2 regions of the Variovorax sp. FW301-JW7 genome follow, and region 1 is predicted to be linked to the other one. Evidence: predicted binding sites of a transcription regulator. Region 1 holds the regulator's gene; the other holds the start of a gene.
The links. The regulator NrdR, encoded in region 1, represses ribonucleotide reductase genes. The targets are predictions, from matches to a motif close to CACNANATNTNGTG.

Region 1 (6,175 bases):
TCGACCTTGCCGTGCAGGTTGGGCAGGCAGGTGATGGTGGCACCACGGGCTTCGAGCGCGGCCGCCTTTTCTTCGTTGTGCCGGCTGGCGGCGTAGATCCAGACGGCACGGCCAGCTATGAAAATGTGAGCGTCGGGCGAGGTCTGGAGGTGGCTGTCGACCACCACGAGGTGGGGCTGGCGCGGCGTGTCGACCAGGCGCACGTCCAGGCGCGGGTTGTCTTCGAGCAGCGTGCCGACGCCGGTCAGCACCGCGCCGGTGCGGGCCCGCCAAGCATGGCCGTCGGTACGCGCGGCCTCGCCGGTGATCCACTGGCTCACGCCGTTGTGCAGGCCGGTGCGGCCGTCGATCGAGGCCGCAATCTTCATTCGAACCCAGGGCTGCTTGCGGACCATGCGGCTGAAGAAGCCGATGTTGAGCTCGCGGGATTCGTCGGCGCCCGGTCCGACTTCGACCTCGACACCTGCGGCGCGCAGCCGCGCAAAGCCCTGTCCCGCCACGAGCGGGTTCGGGTCGGCGAGCGAGGCCACGACGCGGCGCACGCCGGCGGCGATGAGCGCGTCGCAGCAGGGGCCGGTGCGGCCGTGGTGCGAGCAGGGTTCGAGCGTGACGTAGGCGGTGGCGCCTGCGGTCGAATGGCCCTGGGCCTGCGCGTCGCGCAGCGCCATCACCTCGGCGTGTGGGCCGCCGGCTTGTTGCGTGTGGCCCTGTCCGATCACATGACCGTCGGCATCACACAGCACGCAGCCGACGCGCGGGTTCGGGTCGGTCAGGCGGATCGCGGAAGCGGCCAGCTGCAGGGCAGTGGCGATGTGGGAGGCGTCGTGTCGGGAAGAGGACATGCCGGGTTCGTTCACGCCTTCTCGGGGGTCAGATGTCGCGCAGCAACTGCCGGAACTCGTCCACGTCCTCGAAGCTGCGGTACACCGAGGCAAAGCGCACGTAGGCGACCTTGTCGAGTTTCTTGAGTTCGCGCATCACGAGTTCGCCGACCTTCGTCGAATCGATTTCGCGCAGGCCGCTGGCCAAGAGTTTCTGTTCGATGCGCAGCAGGGCGTTGTCGATCTGCTCGATGCTCACGGGCCGCTTGCGCAGCGCCAGCATCATCGAGGCGCGCACCTTGGTCGAGTCGAAGTCGGCGCGGCTGCCGTCCTTCTTGACCACGACGGGGAAATTGACGTCGGGGCGCTCATACGTGGTGAAGCGCTTGTCGCAGGCGCTGCACTGGCGGCGCCTGCGGACGAAGTCGGCGTCTTCCGAAACGCGGGTCTCGACGACCTGCGTTTCGAGATGACCGCAAAAAGGGCATTTCATGCGGCCAGTGCTTCTCTTCTTCTGATTACGAAATCAACGGTAGACAGGGAAGCGGCTCGTCAAGGCGTGGACCTTGGCGCGCACCGCGTCGATGTTCGCCGCATCGCGCGGGTTCTCGAGCACGTCGGCCACCAGGTTCGCCGTGATGCGGGCCTCTTCGTCCTTGAAGCCGCGCGTGGTCATGGCGGGGGTGCCGATGCGCACGCCGCTGGTGACCATCGGCTTTTCCGGGTCGTTGGGGATCGCGTTCTTGTTGATCGTCATGTGGGCGGCGCCCAGCACGGCTTCGGCTTCCTTGCCGGTGATGCCCTTCGAACGCAGGTCGACCAGCATGACGTGGCTCTCGGTGCGTCCGCTCACGATGCGCAGGCCGCGCGCGGTCAGGGTGTCGGCCACGATCTGGGCGTTCTTGACCACCTGTTGCTGGTAGGCCTTGAACTCGGGCGTCAGGGCTTCCTTGAACGCGACGGCCTTGGCGGCGATCACGTGCATCAGCGGGCCGCCTTGCAGGCCGGGGAAGATGGCGCTGTTGATCGCCTTCTCGTGCTGCGACTTCATCAGGATGATGCCGCCGCGCGGGCCGCGCAGGCTCTTGTGCGTGGTCGAGGTGACGATGTCGGCGTGCGGCACCGGGTTGGGGTACACGCCCGCGGCCACGAGGCCGGCGTAGTGGGCGATGTCGACCATGAAGATCGCGCCGACGTCCTTGGCGACCTTGGCGAAACGCTCGAAGTCGATGTGCAGCGAGTAGGCCGAGGCGCCCGCGATGATCAGCTTGGGCATGTGCTCATGCGCCTTGCGTTCCATCGCGTCGTAGTCGATGGCTTCGTTGGCGTCCAGGCCGTAGCTCACCACGTTGAACCACTTGCCGCTCATGTTGAGAGGCATGCCGTGGGTCAGGTGGCCGCCTTCGGCCAGGCTCATGCCCATGATGGTGTCGCCGGGCTTCAGGAAGGCGAGCATCACGGCTTCGTTGGCCGAGGCGCCGCAATGCGGCTGCACGTTCGCGGCGTCGGCACCGAAGATCTGCTTGACGCGGTCGATGGCCAGCTGCTCGGCCACGTCGACGTGCTCGCAGCCGCCGTAGTAGCGCTTGCCCGGGTAGCCTTCGGCGTATTTATTAGTGAGCTGCGAGCCCTGGGCGGCCATGACGGCCGGCGAGGCGTAGTTCTCGCTGGCGATCAGCTCGATGTGGTGTTCCTGGCGCGCGTTTTCGGCTTGAATGGCGGCCCAGATTTCGGGATCGGTCTGTTCGACCAGGATATTGCGTTGGTACATGGCAGTCCTTTGAAGACGAGGTCCTTGTTCAACCAAACAAGGGCTGCCCAGGCGAACGGCTGAACGCCTGTTGTGGTCAGGCGGCACGCTTCCCAGTGGTATTCCACGTCAGCGCGTGGCACCTTTTTCAGGGTGCTGCGCCTATCGCCAGTCGCGTACAGGCCGAGTGTAGCGCAGGCCCGGAGGCTTCCGGGCCTGTAGGGCCGACAAGGCTTCAGGAAACTGCGGAGAGCAGGGCGACCTTGGCCGGCTCGCTGCCGGCGGCGGGTTCTTCACGGGCCGGCTTGGCCGGTGCCACGACCGGAATCGGCTGTGCACGCGCCGTGGTCGGCGGCGGCACGACCATCGTCGACGGCGCGCGGCCGGCGGCGACCTGGCGCAGGCGCTCGTGCTCGGCCAGCACCTTGGCGGCATAGCCACCGTCGTCGTCGAGGTTGGCGGCGCCCACGTAGTAGCGCAGGCCGCCTTCGAGCGAGCCGGCGCGGGCGATGCATTCCTGCAGCACCTTCACGCCGACGCGCATGTTGGTCACGGGGTCGAAGGCGGTGAGCGTGCCGCCCGCGCTTTCGTACTTGTCGCCGTGCACGCGGGTCATGACCTGCATCAGGCCCTGGGCGCCGACGTGGCTTTGCGCGAACGGGTTGAAGCTGGACTCGATGGCCATGATGGCCAGGATCAGCGTCGGGTCGAGCTTGGTGCGCTTGCCGATCTGGTAGGCCTCGGAGACCAGCACGCTCAGCGGTTCGGCCGCGACGCGATATTTCTTGCTGAGCCAATAGGCCACCGCCGCCTGCTGCTTGGGCAGCTCGTCGGGACTCGCGGCCGTAGTGCGCTCGATGGCGGTCGGCTCGAGGTCGGTGGCTTCGGGCGCGGGCTTGCGCGACTGCAGCCAGCCCATCAGTTGTTCCTCGCCGGTCTTGCGCAGATCGGGCCGCGCCACGAGGGCGAGGGCCGCGAACACGATGGCCAGGCCGACCAGCGCAAACCCGTTGTGGGTGATTTCAAAAAAGCCGTCTGCCACATCGGACACGAAGGTCCGTAGCCCGCGGGCTGTGGCATCAAACGCCTTGCTCATCGCTTTTTTTCCTTTCTGTGCGGCACCTGGCATGCAGCGCCGAAAGGGCGATGGATGAAGGCAGCGGCGCTTGGATTGGTATGTACGAATCAGGCTCCGCGCATGGAGGGGGTGGGGTAAGGAGCGCGGCGGCCTGATCACGCCGGTGGAATTCGGCAGCGGATTCAGGAAGGCCCTGCTGCGTCCGGCAGCGAGGGCAGGCGGATTCTAGCGTGGCTAAATACACGGTCAAGCATAAGGATTTGGTTTCATATGTTAATAAGTGCTTGAAGAATCCCCTCGTCCGAGGGGGCTCCAGGGGGAGTGCGCCTACGGGAAATCCCTTGGAAAAAGACATTTGCAAAGGAAGGGAGGGACGCCTAATCTGAACGGGCCTGAGGTTTCAGGCGTGTTTCCGAAGTCAGGCAGTCCGAGGTGCAAGTCAAGGACTCGAACGATGGAGGACCCCACGGCGGCAATCTCTTGCTGCCAGCACGGCGGGAACAATTACTTCCGGTCGCGCGAATCGATGGCATGGGTTTTGAGCCCGCCATCAAGCCCGGTGACAAGACACTTCGTCGACTCACCGGGCTTTCTTGTTTGTGGCGTTCACACTTTCGGCCTACCGATCCTGTCGAGGGGCGCGCGGGCATCGCAATGCCTCGCCAAAAGGGAACGCATTCACGTTTCAGCCAACTTTGTTGGCATCTGTTTGCGGCACACTTCTGCGGATGGATGCTGCTTCGATCAAACAAAACAAATGGGTGCGGCGTGGGGTTGTCGCGTTGCTGGTTCTGCTGGCCCTGTGGGTCATCGCCTGGCTGGCGGTGCCGCCGATTGCCAAGAGCCAGCTCCAGAAGATCGCGAGCGAGAAACTGGGCCGACAGGTCACCGTCGGCAAGATCGATTTCAAGCCCTGGACGCTCGAACTCGCACTGAATGACCTGCGCATTGCCACCGCCGACGGCAAGCAGCCGCAGGTGGCCATCAAGCGCATCTATGCCGACGCCGAACTGCAATCGCTGTTCCGTCTGGCGCCGGTGATCGACGCGGTGACCGTCGAGGCGCCCGCGGTGCTGCTCACGCACCAGGCCGACGGCAAGTACGACATCGACGACATCCTGGCCAAGCTGGCCTCGGGCCCGCCGCCCGACCCGAAGGCCGAGCCCGCGCGCTTTGCGATCTACAACATCTCGATCAAGGACGGCGCGGTCGATTTCGACGACCAGACCGTCAAGCGCCGACACGAGCTGCGCGGCTTCATGCTGAATGTGCCATTCCTGAGCAACCTCGCGTCCAAGCGCGAGATCACGACCGAGCCCAAGCTGGCCTTTGCGCTCAACGGCAGCCACTTCGACTCGGCCGCCTTCACGACCCCGTTCGCGCAAAGCCGCAAGACCGACGCCCACGTGCAGTTCAAGGGGCTCGACCTCGTGCCGTACCTGGGCTACATCCCCGGCGGCCTGCCGGTGAAGCTGCAGGCCGGCAGCCTGGACGCCGACCTGAAGATCGATTTCCAGCAGACCAACACCATCGGCCTGAAGATCACCGGCACGGTCGAGGCCCACGGCGCCAAGCTGGGCGACGCGCGCGGGCGCGACCTGCTGGGCTTCGACTCGCTCAAGCTGGCACTGGCCGACGTGCGCCCGCTGGAGTCCGTGTTCCACCTGAGCGAGGTCGCGCTGACCAAGCCGCAGCTGGTGGTGGCGCGTGACGCGGCCGGTCAGCTCAACCTGATGGCCACGAACCCCGCGACCGGCGCGGCTGAAAAGGCGGCGCCGCTGCCCACGCCCGCAGCCAGCGCCCCGGGCGGCAAGCCGGCCGCCGAGAAGCCCAAGCTCAAGGTGCAGGTCGACAAGATCGCGCTCGACGGCGGGCGCATCGGCTGGCGCGACGAGACCGTCAAGCCCGCCGCGGCCATCGACCTCACCGACCTCGGGATCAACCTCACGGCCGTCACCTGGCCCATGGAGAAGCCGGCACAGTTCGACGGCAGCACCGCGGTTGCCGGTGCCACGCTGAAGTTCAAGGGCACCGCGACCGACAAGGTTGCCGACGTGCAGACCGAGGTCGAGGCGCTGCCGCTGTCGCTGGCCGCGCCGTACCTGGCGCAGAGCCTGGAGCCCACACTCGACGGCAAGCTCAGCGGCCAGATCGACGTGTCCTGGGCCCAGCCCGACCTGAAGTTCAAGGCGCGCCGCCTGGCCGCCGACGGCCTGGCACTGACCCAGGCCAAGACCGCGCTGGCCAGCGTCGGCCGCTTCGAGCTGGTCGACGCCGAGGTCGACATGACCAAGCACACCTTGAACATCGCGTCGTTCACCGCGACCAACCCCAAGGTGAGCGTCGAGCGCGACAACGAGAAGCGCTGGATGTTCGAGCGCTGGCTCAAGACCCCGGCCGGCGGCGCCAAGGTGGCGGCGCCCAAGCCGGCCGACGCCGGTGCGGCACGCCCCGACAACGCCAACACCAAGCCCTGGGCACTGACGCTGGGCACGCTGGCGGTGGACAACGGCAGCCTGTCCTATG
Region 2 (6,175 bases), on a different contig from region 1:
TGCACGCCTGGCTGATCACGCGGGCCGAAAAGCAGATCCGCCTGGCCAGTGCCGATGCGCAGGCCGGCGTGCCGCTGCTCACATTGGAACGGCTCACCTTCCGCTTCGTCACGGCGGGCTTCGTGCTGCTCTCGGCCACGCTGCTGGCCGGCCTGCTGTTCAGCGAGCAGCTCTACGGCGCCGCCGGCCGCGCCTGGAAGTGGGACCACAAGACCATCTTCTCGGTGCTCGCCTGGCTCAGCTTCGCCGTGCTGTTGACCGGGCGTGCCCGCTTCGGCTGGCGCGGACGCACCGCGCGGCGCGTGCTGTACGCGGGCGCGGCGCTGCTGCTGCTGGCCTACGTGGGTTCTCGCTTCGTGCTCGAAGTCGTGCTGACGCGCCTGCCCGCATGAAGTACCTGCTCGTCCTCGCGGTGGTGTGGGTCGCGATCTGGCTCTGGCGCCAGAACCGGCGCGAAGAGATGCGCGACGCGCAACAGGAACGCGCCAGAAAGGCCCAACAGCGCACACCGGCCGTCGGCCCGCCGCAGGCGATGGTGCGCTGCGCCCACTGCGGACTGCACCTGCCCGCGGCCGACGCGCTCCCCGGGCCGGACGGCGCGGTGTACTGCAGCGCCACGCACCGTCAGGCCGGCACCGCCTCATGAGTTCGTTGCGCCGGTCGCGCGGCGAGCCGGCCACCGACTGGGACGTGCTCGACCTGGGCGCCGGCGACAGCACGGCACTGCTGCGGCTGTGGCGCGGCTTCATGGCGGCGCGCTGTTTCGTGGCGCTGGTGCTGGTGCTGCTGCAGGGCGTGGCCTTCGCCATCGGGCAGACGGTGCAGCCGCTGCCGATCGTGCTGTCGGGCGGCTACCTCGTGCTGGCCTGGCTGGAGATGCGCTATGCGCACTTCGCGCCACCGATCCGCGGCTTCTCGACCCTCTGGCTGCTGACCATCGGGGTCGACCTGGGCATCTTCAGCGCCTTGCAGGTGCTGCAGGGCGGCAGCGTCAACTACACGCCGCTGTTCGCGCTGCCGGTGCTGATGAGCGCGGTGCTCGGCACGCTGCTGGTCGGCCTGGGCACCACGGCCACCGTGACATTGCTGCTGCTGGCCGACGCCGGCTGGCACTGGCTGCAGCAACCCGGCGATCCTTCGGCGCGCTTCGTGCAGGCCGCCCTCACCGGCACCGGCCTGTTCGTGGTGGCGCTGCTCGCGCACGAGCTGGCGCGCCGGCTGGCACGCGAAGAGGCGGTGGCGCAGCGCAGCCGCACCCATGCGCAGATGCAGGCACAGGTCAACGACCTGGTGATCGAAACGCTCACCGAAGGCGTGCTGGTGATCGACGCCGAGGGCCTGGTGCACACCGCCAACCCGGCGGCCGACGCGATCCTCGGCCAGGGCCTGGCGCAGTTGCCAATGCCGTTCCCGCTGCACACCCAGCCGGCCTGGCATGCGCTGGCCGCGCTCGCGCGCCAGACCTTCGCGCGGCGCGCGCCGCAGACCGAAGAGATCCCGGTGGCGCAGGCGCGCGGCGCGGCGCGCGAGGTGCGCGTGCGCACCCGGCTCACGCCCACCGACGACCGCCGCACCGACAGCCTGTGCGTGATGTTCCTGCAGGACCTGCGCGAGCTCGAAGCCCGCATCCGCACCGAAAAGCTCGCCGCGATGGGCCGCATGTCGGCCGCGGTGGCGCATGAAATCCGCAACCCGCTGGCCGCCATCGCGCAGGCCAGCGCGCTGCTCAGCGAAGACCTGACCGACCCGGCGCACCGCAAGCTGACCGACATGGTCCAGCACAACGCGCAGCGCCTGGCGCGCATCGTGGACGACGTGCTCGACGTCTCGCGCGCGCGCCAGCAGCGCGTGCTCTCGCTGGGCGAACAGCTGGTGCTCGACCCGGCCGCGCAGATCCTGGCCGAGGAGTGGGTGCGCCAGACGCAGCGCAAGGGCGTGCGCGTGGCGCTCGACGCGCCGGGCAGCGAAGTGCGTTTCGAGGCCGAGCACCTGCGCCGGCTGCTGGTGAACCTGCTGGACAACGCGGCGCGCTACGCGAGCCAGCGCGAGGGCGCGATCCAGGTCATCACCACCTTGCAGCGGGCCGGCGTGCAGCGCGCCGCGTTGCTGGTGTGGAGCGACGGCGCACCGCTGGAGCCCGCGGTGCAGCGCCACCTGTTCGAACCCTTCTTCTCGTCCGAGAGCCGCTCCAGCGGCCTGGGCCTGTTCCTGTGCCGCGAGCTGTGCCGGCGCCACGGCGCCACCATCGGCTACGAACGGCGCGCGCTGGTGCCGGGCGGGCCCGAGGGCAATGAATTCTTCGTCAGCTTCGCACCGAGCGAAAACCGGCTGACACAATAGCGGCCGTGAGCTCCCTCCCGCCTTCCGCCGCCGCCCCGCGCCCCGCGCAGATCCTCGTCATCGACGACGAACCCGACCTGCGCACGCTCTACGAACTCACGCTGCTGCGCGAAGGCTACCGGGTGGAAGCCGCGGGCAGCGTGTCCGAAGCCTGGCAGCATCTGGAGGCCGGCCGCTTCGACGCCGTGATCACCGACATGCGGCTGCCCGACGGCGAAGGCATGGAGATCATCCACCGCATCCAGAAAGACCAGCGCAGCGAGCGCTGCGTGGTCATGACCGCCTACGGCTCGGCCGAGAACGCGGTCGAGGCACTGAAGGCCGGCGCCTTCGACTACCTCACGAAGCCGGTCGACCTGAAGCAGTTCCGCGCCGTGGTGGCGTCGGCCGTGCAGGCCAACCGCGCCGCGGTGGTCGTGCCGCAGAAGCCGGCGCCGCAGGCCGCCGGCCACGGCGGCGAACGCCCCGATGCGCTGTCCGTGACGCGCAGCGGCGCCACCGCGCTCGACCGGCTGGTCGGCGACTCCGACCCGATGCGCCTCGTCAAGTCGCGCATCGCCAAGGTGGCGCGCGGCATGGCACCGGTGCTGGTGCGCGGCGAGTCGGGCACCGGCAAGGAGCTGGTCGCGCGCGCCGTGCACGGCTGCAGCCAGCGCAGCGAAGGCCCCTTCGTCGCGGTGAACTGCGGCGCGATCCCCGAGAACCTGCTCGAGGCCGAGTTCTTCGGCGCCAAGAAGGGCTCGTACACGGGCTCGTCGCAAGACCGCGACGGCTACTTCCAGGCCGCGCGCGACGGCACGCTGTTCCTCGACGAAATCGGCGACCTGCCGCTGGCCATGCAGTCGAAGCTGCTGCGCGCCATCCAGGAGCGCAGCGTGCGCGCCATCGGCTCGACGCAGGAAGACGCGGTCGACGTGCGCATCGTGAGCGCCACCCATAAAGACCTGCACGCCGAGGTGCTGGCCGGCCGCTTCCGGCAGGACCTGTTCTACCGCCTCAACGTGATCGAGATCGCCGTGCCCGCGCTGCGCGAGCGCCGCGAAGACCTGCCCGCGCTGTGCACCGCGCTGCTCGCGCGCATCGCGCAAGACGGCGGCCTGCCCGTGCCGCGCCTGTCCGACGCGTTGCTGCTGCGCCTGGCCCAGCACCCGCTCGATGGCAACGTGCGCGAGCTCGAGAACCTGCTGCACCGCGCCGTGGCGCTGAACGACGGCGACGAGCTGCACATCGACCTGATGGGCGCGATGACGCCGATGCCGGCCGCGCCGCGCGGCGAATCCGCTGAAGCGCCAGCCGCCGTTGCGGTGGCTCCCGTCGCCGCGCCCGCCGTCGAGCCAAAACCCGCGCCGCCGCCGCTGCCCTCCGACCTGCAAGCCTGGCTCGACCAGCAGGAGCGCGAGATCCTCGTGCGCGCGCTGCACGAAAGCGGCTTCAACCGCACGGCCGCCGCCGCGCGGCTGGGCATGAGCCTGCGCCAGATCCGCTACCGCATCGCGCGCCTGGGCATCTCCACGCCCAACGGCGACGACGGCGCCACCTCGCATGCCGACGACTGACGACCCCGTCACCCCACAGGCCGGCGACGACGGACTCTGGCGCGCCGGCTGGTACCGCTTCGCCAAGGCCCTGCCCTCGCCCAACTTCGGCCCGCGCCCCGTCGGCGCGCAGACCGACCTGATCGTGCTGCACTCCATCAGCCTGCCACCGGGCGAATACGGCGGCGACGCCGTGCAGCAACTCTTCACCAACCGGCTCGACTGGGACGCGCACCCGTACTTCCAGTCGATCCGCGGGCTCGAGGTGTCCTCGCATTTCTATGTGCGGCGCAACGGCGAGCTCTGGCAGTTCGTGAGCTGCGAGGACCGCGCCTGGCACGCCGGCGTGTCGTCGTGGCGCGGGCGCAGCAACTGCAACGACGACTCGGTCGGCATCGAGCTCGAAGGCCTCGAGGGCGAGCGCTTCGAAGAGGCGCAGTACGAGACGCTGGCCAGCCTGTGCGCCGCGCTCGCGCAGCACTACGCGGTGGCCCACATCGCCGGTCACGAGCACATCGCGCCCGGCCGCAAGCAGGACCCCGGCGCCGGTTTCGACTGGCGCCTGCTGCGCGAACAGCTCGGCTGGAATCCACAGATGTTTCCCGAGCAGGTGGTGGCGCGCTAATTTTTTCAATCGCGCGGCGCCTCGTGATGCGGCGCTCTCGCGGCGCAGCAATTTGATCGGCGCAAGCGCGCAGCGCAGCAACCATGCGGCCTGCAGGCCCAAATCGCCTTGCAAGCCGCGCCAGACGTGGGTTGCGCCACCATGGGCCAGTATTCACGCGGCATCGCTGGCGATGTGCTGAGTCCGATGCAATTTCTGTAGGGGTTGCATCCAGAGGCAAACACTACATCTAGTGGTTGTAGCCCTCCCAGACCCTAGATATAGTGTCCTCCCGTTCGGCAACAACGCCGACGCAAGGCCCGCGAGGCCTTGCCATCCAACAAGAATTGCACAACCGAGAGGAAGCGAATGCAAACTGCACTGAACACCCCGTCGACCCCCCGCGCCGTCCCCGCGACGCCGCAGCAGCAACAAGACACTGCGGGCTCGCCCACCGGTCAGAACCTCGCCCACTACCAGATCATTCGCCGCAACGGCGCCGTCGTTCCCTTCGAACCGAACAAGATCGCCATCGCCATGATGAAGGCCTTCCTGGCCGTGCATGGCACCCAGGGCGCGGCTTCGGCCAGCGTGCGCGAAACGGTCGACGTGCTCACGCAAGGCGTGATCCGCGCCATGGTGCGCTCGCGTCCGGGCGGCGGCACCTTCCACATCGAAGACGTGCAGGACCAGGTCGAGCTCGGCCTGATGCGCGGCGGCCACCATGAAATCGCACGCGCCTACGTGCTGTACCGCGAACGCCGCACCCAGGAGCGTTCGAAGCAAGGCGAGCAGGACGTGCCCGCCGCACCGGCGCTGCATGTGCTCGACAACGGCGAGCGCGTGGCGCTCGACCTGAACGAGCTCAAGGGCCTGATCGAGTCGGCCTGCCAGGGCCTGGGCGACAGCATCACCGCCGCCCCCATCGTCGCCGAGACGATGCGCAACCTGTACGACGGCGTGCCGCTGGACGAGGTCTACAAGGCCTCCATCCTCGCGGCCCGCACGCTGATCGAGAAGGACCCCGACTACACCTTCGCCACCGCGCGCCTGCTGCTGCACACGATCTTCAAGGAGATCATCGGCCGCGAAGTGATGCCGGTCGACCGTGCCACCGCCTACGCCGACTACTTCCCGCAATTCATCAAGAAGGGCGTGGACAACGAGCTGCTCGACGAAAAGCTGCTGCAGTACGACCTGCCCCGCCTGGGCGCCGCCCTGAAGGCCGAGCGCGACAACCAGTTCGACTACCTGGGCCTGCAGACCCTGTACGACCGCTACTTCCTGCACGTGCGCAAGTCGCGCATCGAGCTGCCGCAGGCGTTCTTCATGCGCGTGGCCATGGGCCTGTCGCTGAACGAAATCGACCGCGAAGCCCGCGCCATCGAGTTCTACGAAGTGCTGTCGTCGTTCGACTTCATGTCGAGCACGCCCACCCTGTTCAACGCCGGCACGCTGCGCTCGCAGCTGTCCAGCTGCTACCTGACCACCGTGCCCGACGACCTGGACGGCATCTACGAGTCGATCAAGGAAAACGCGCTGCTGTCGAAGTTCGCCGGCGGCCTGGGCAACGACTGGACCCGCGTTCGCGCGCTGGGCAGCCACATCAAGGGCACCAACGGCGAATCGCAAGGCGTCGTGCCGTTCCTGAAGGTGGTGAACGACACGGCCGTGGCCGTGAACCAGGGCGGCAAGC

Region 2: AC3WQM_RS13310 (ribonucleoside-diphosphate reductase subunit alpha) is a predicted target of NrdR. The motif match lies at 4,722-4,735, and genes of this name have one in related genera.

What each region holds. Positions count from the first base shown of each region.
Region 1 covers NZ_JBYTBC010000003.1:499,064-505,238, forward strand. The annotation lists gene ribD (bifunctional diaminohydroxyphosphoribosylaminopyrimidine deaminase/5-amino-6-(5-phosphoribosylamino)uracil reductase RibD) at 1-842, opposite strand, end outside; gene nrdR (transcriptional regulator NrdR) at 871-1,314, opposite strand; gene glyA (serine hydroxymethyltransferase) at 1,348-2,592, opposite strand; ZMP/ZTP riboswitch at 2,631-2,757, opposite strand; gene AC3WQM_RS10760 (lytic transglycosylase domain-containing protein) at 2,807-3,667, opposite strand; gene AC3WQM_RS10765 (DUF748 domain-containing protein) at 4,378-6,175, shown strand, end outside.
Region 2 covers NZ_JBYTBC010000004.1:307,180-313,354, reverse strand. The annotation lists gene AC3WQM_RS13335 (cytochrome C assembly family protein) at 1-392, shown strand, start outside; gene AC3WQM_RS13330 (PP0621 family protein) at 389-646, shown strand; gene AC3WQM_RS13325 (two-component system sensor histidine kinase NtrB) at 643-2,340, shown strand; gene AC3WQM_RS13320 (sigma-54-dependent transcriptional regulator) at 2,346-3,896, shown strand; gene ampD (1,6-anhydro-N-acetylmuramyl-L-alanine amidase AmpD) at 3,883-4,500, shown strand; gene AC3WQM_RS13310 (ribonucleoside-diphosphate reductase subunit alpha) at 4,849-6,175, shown strand, end outside.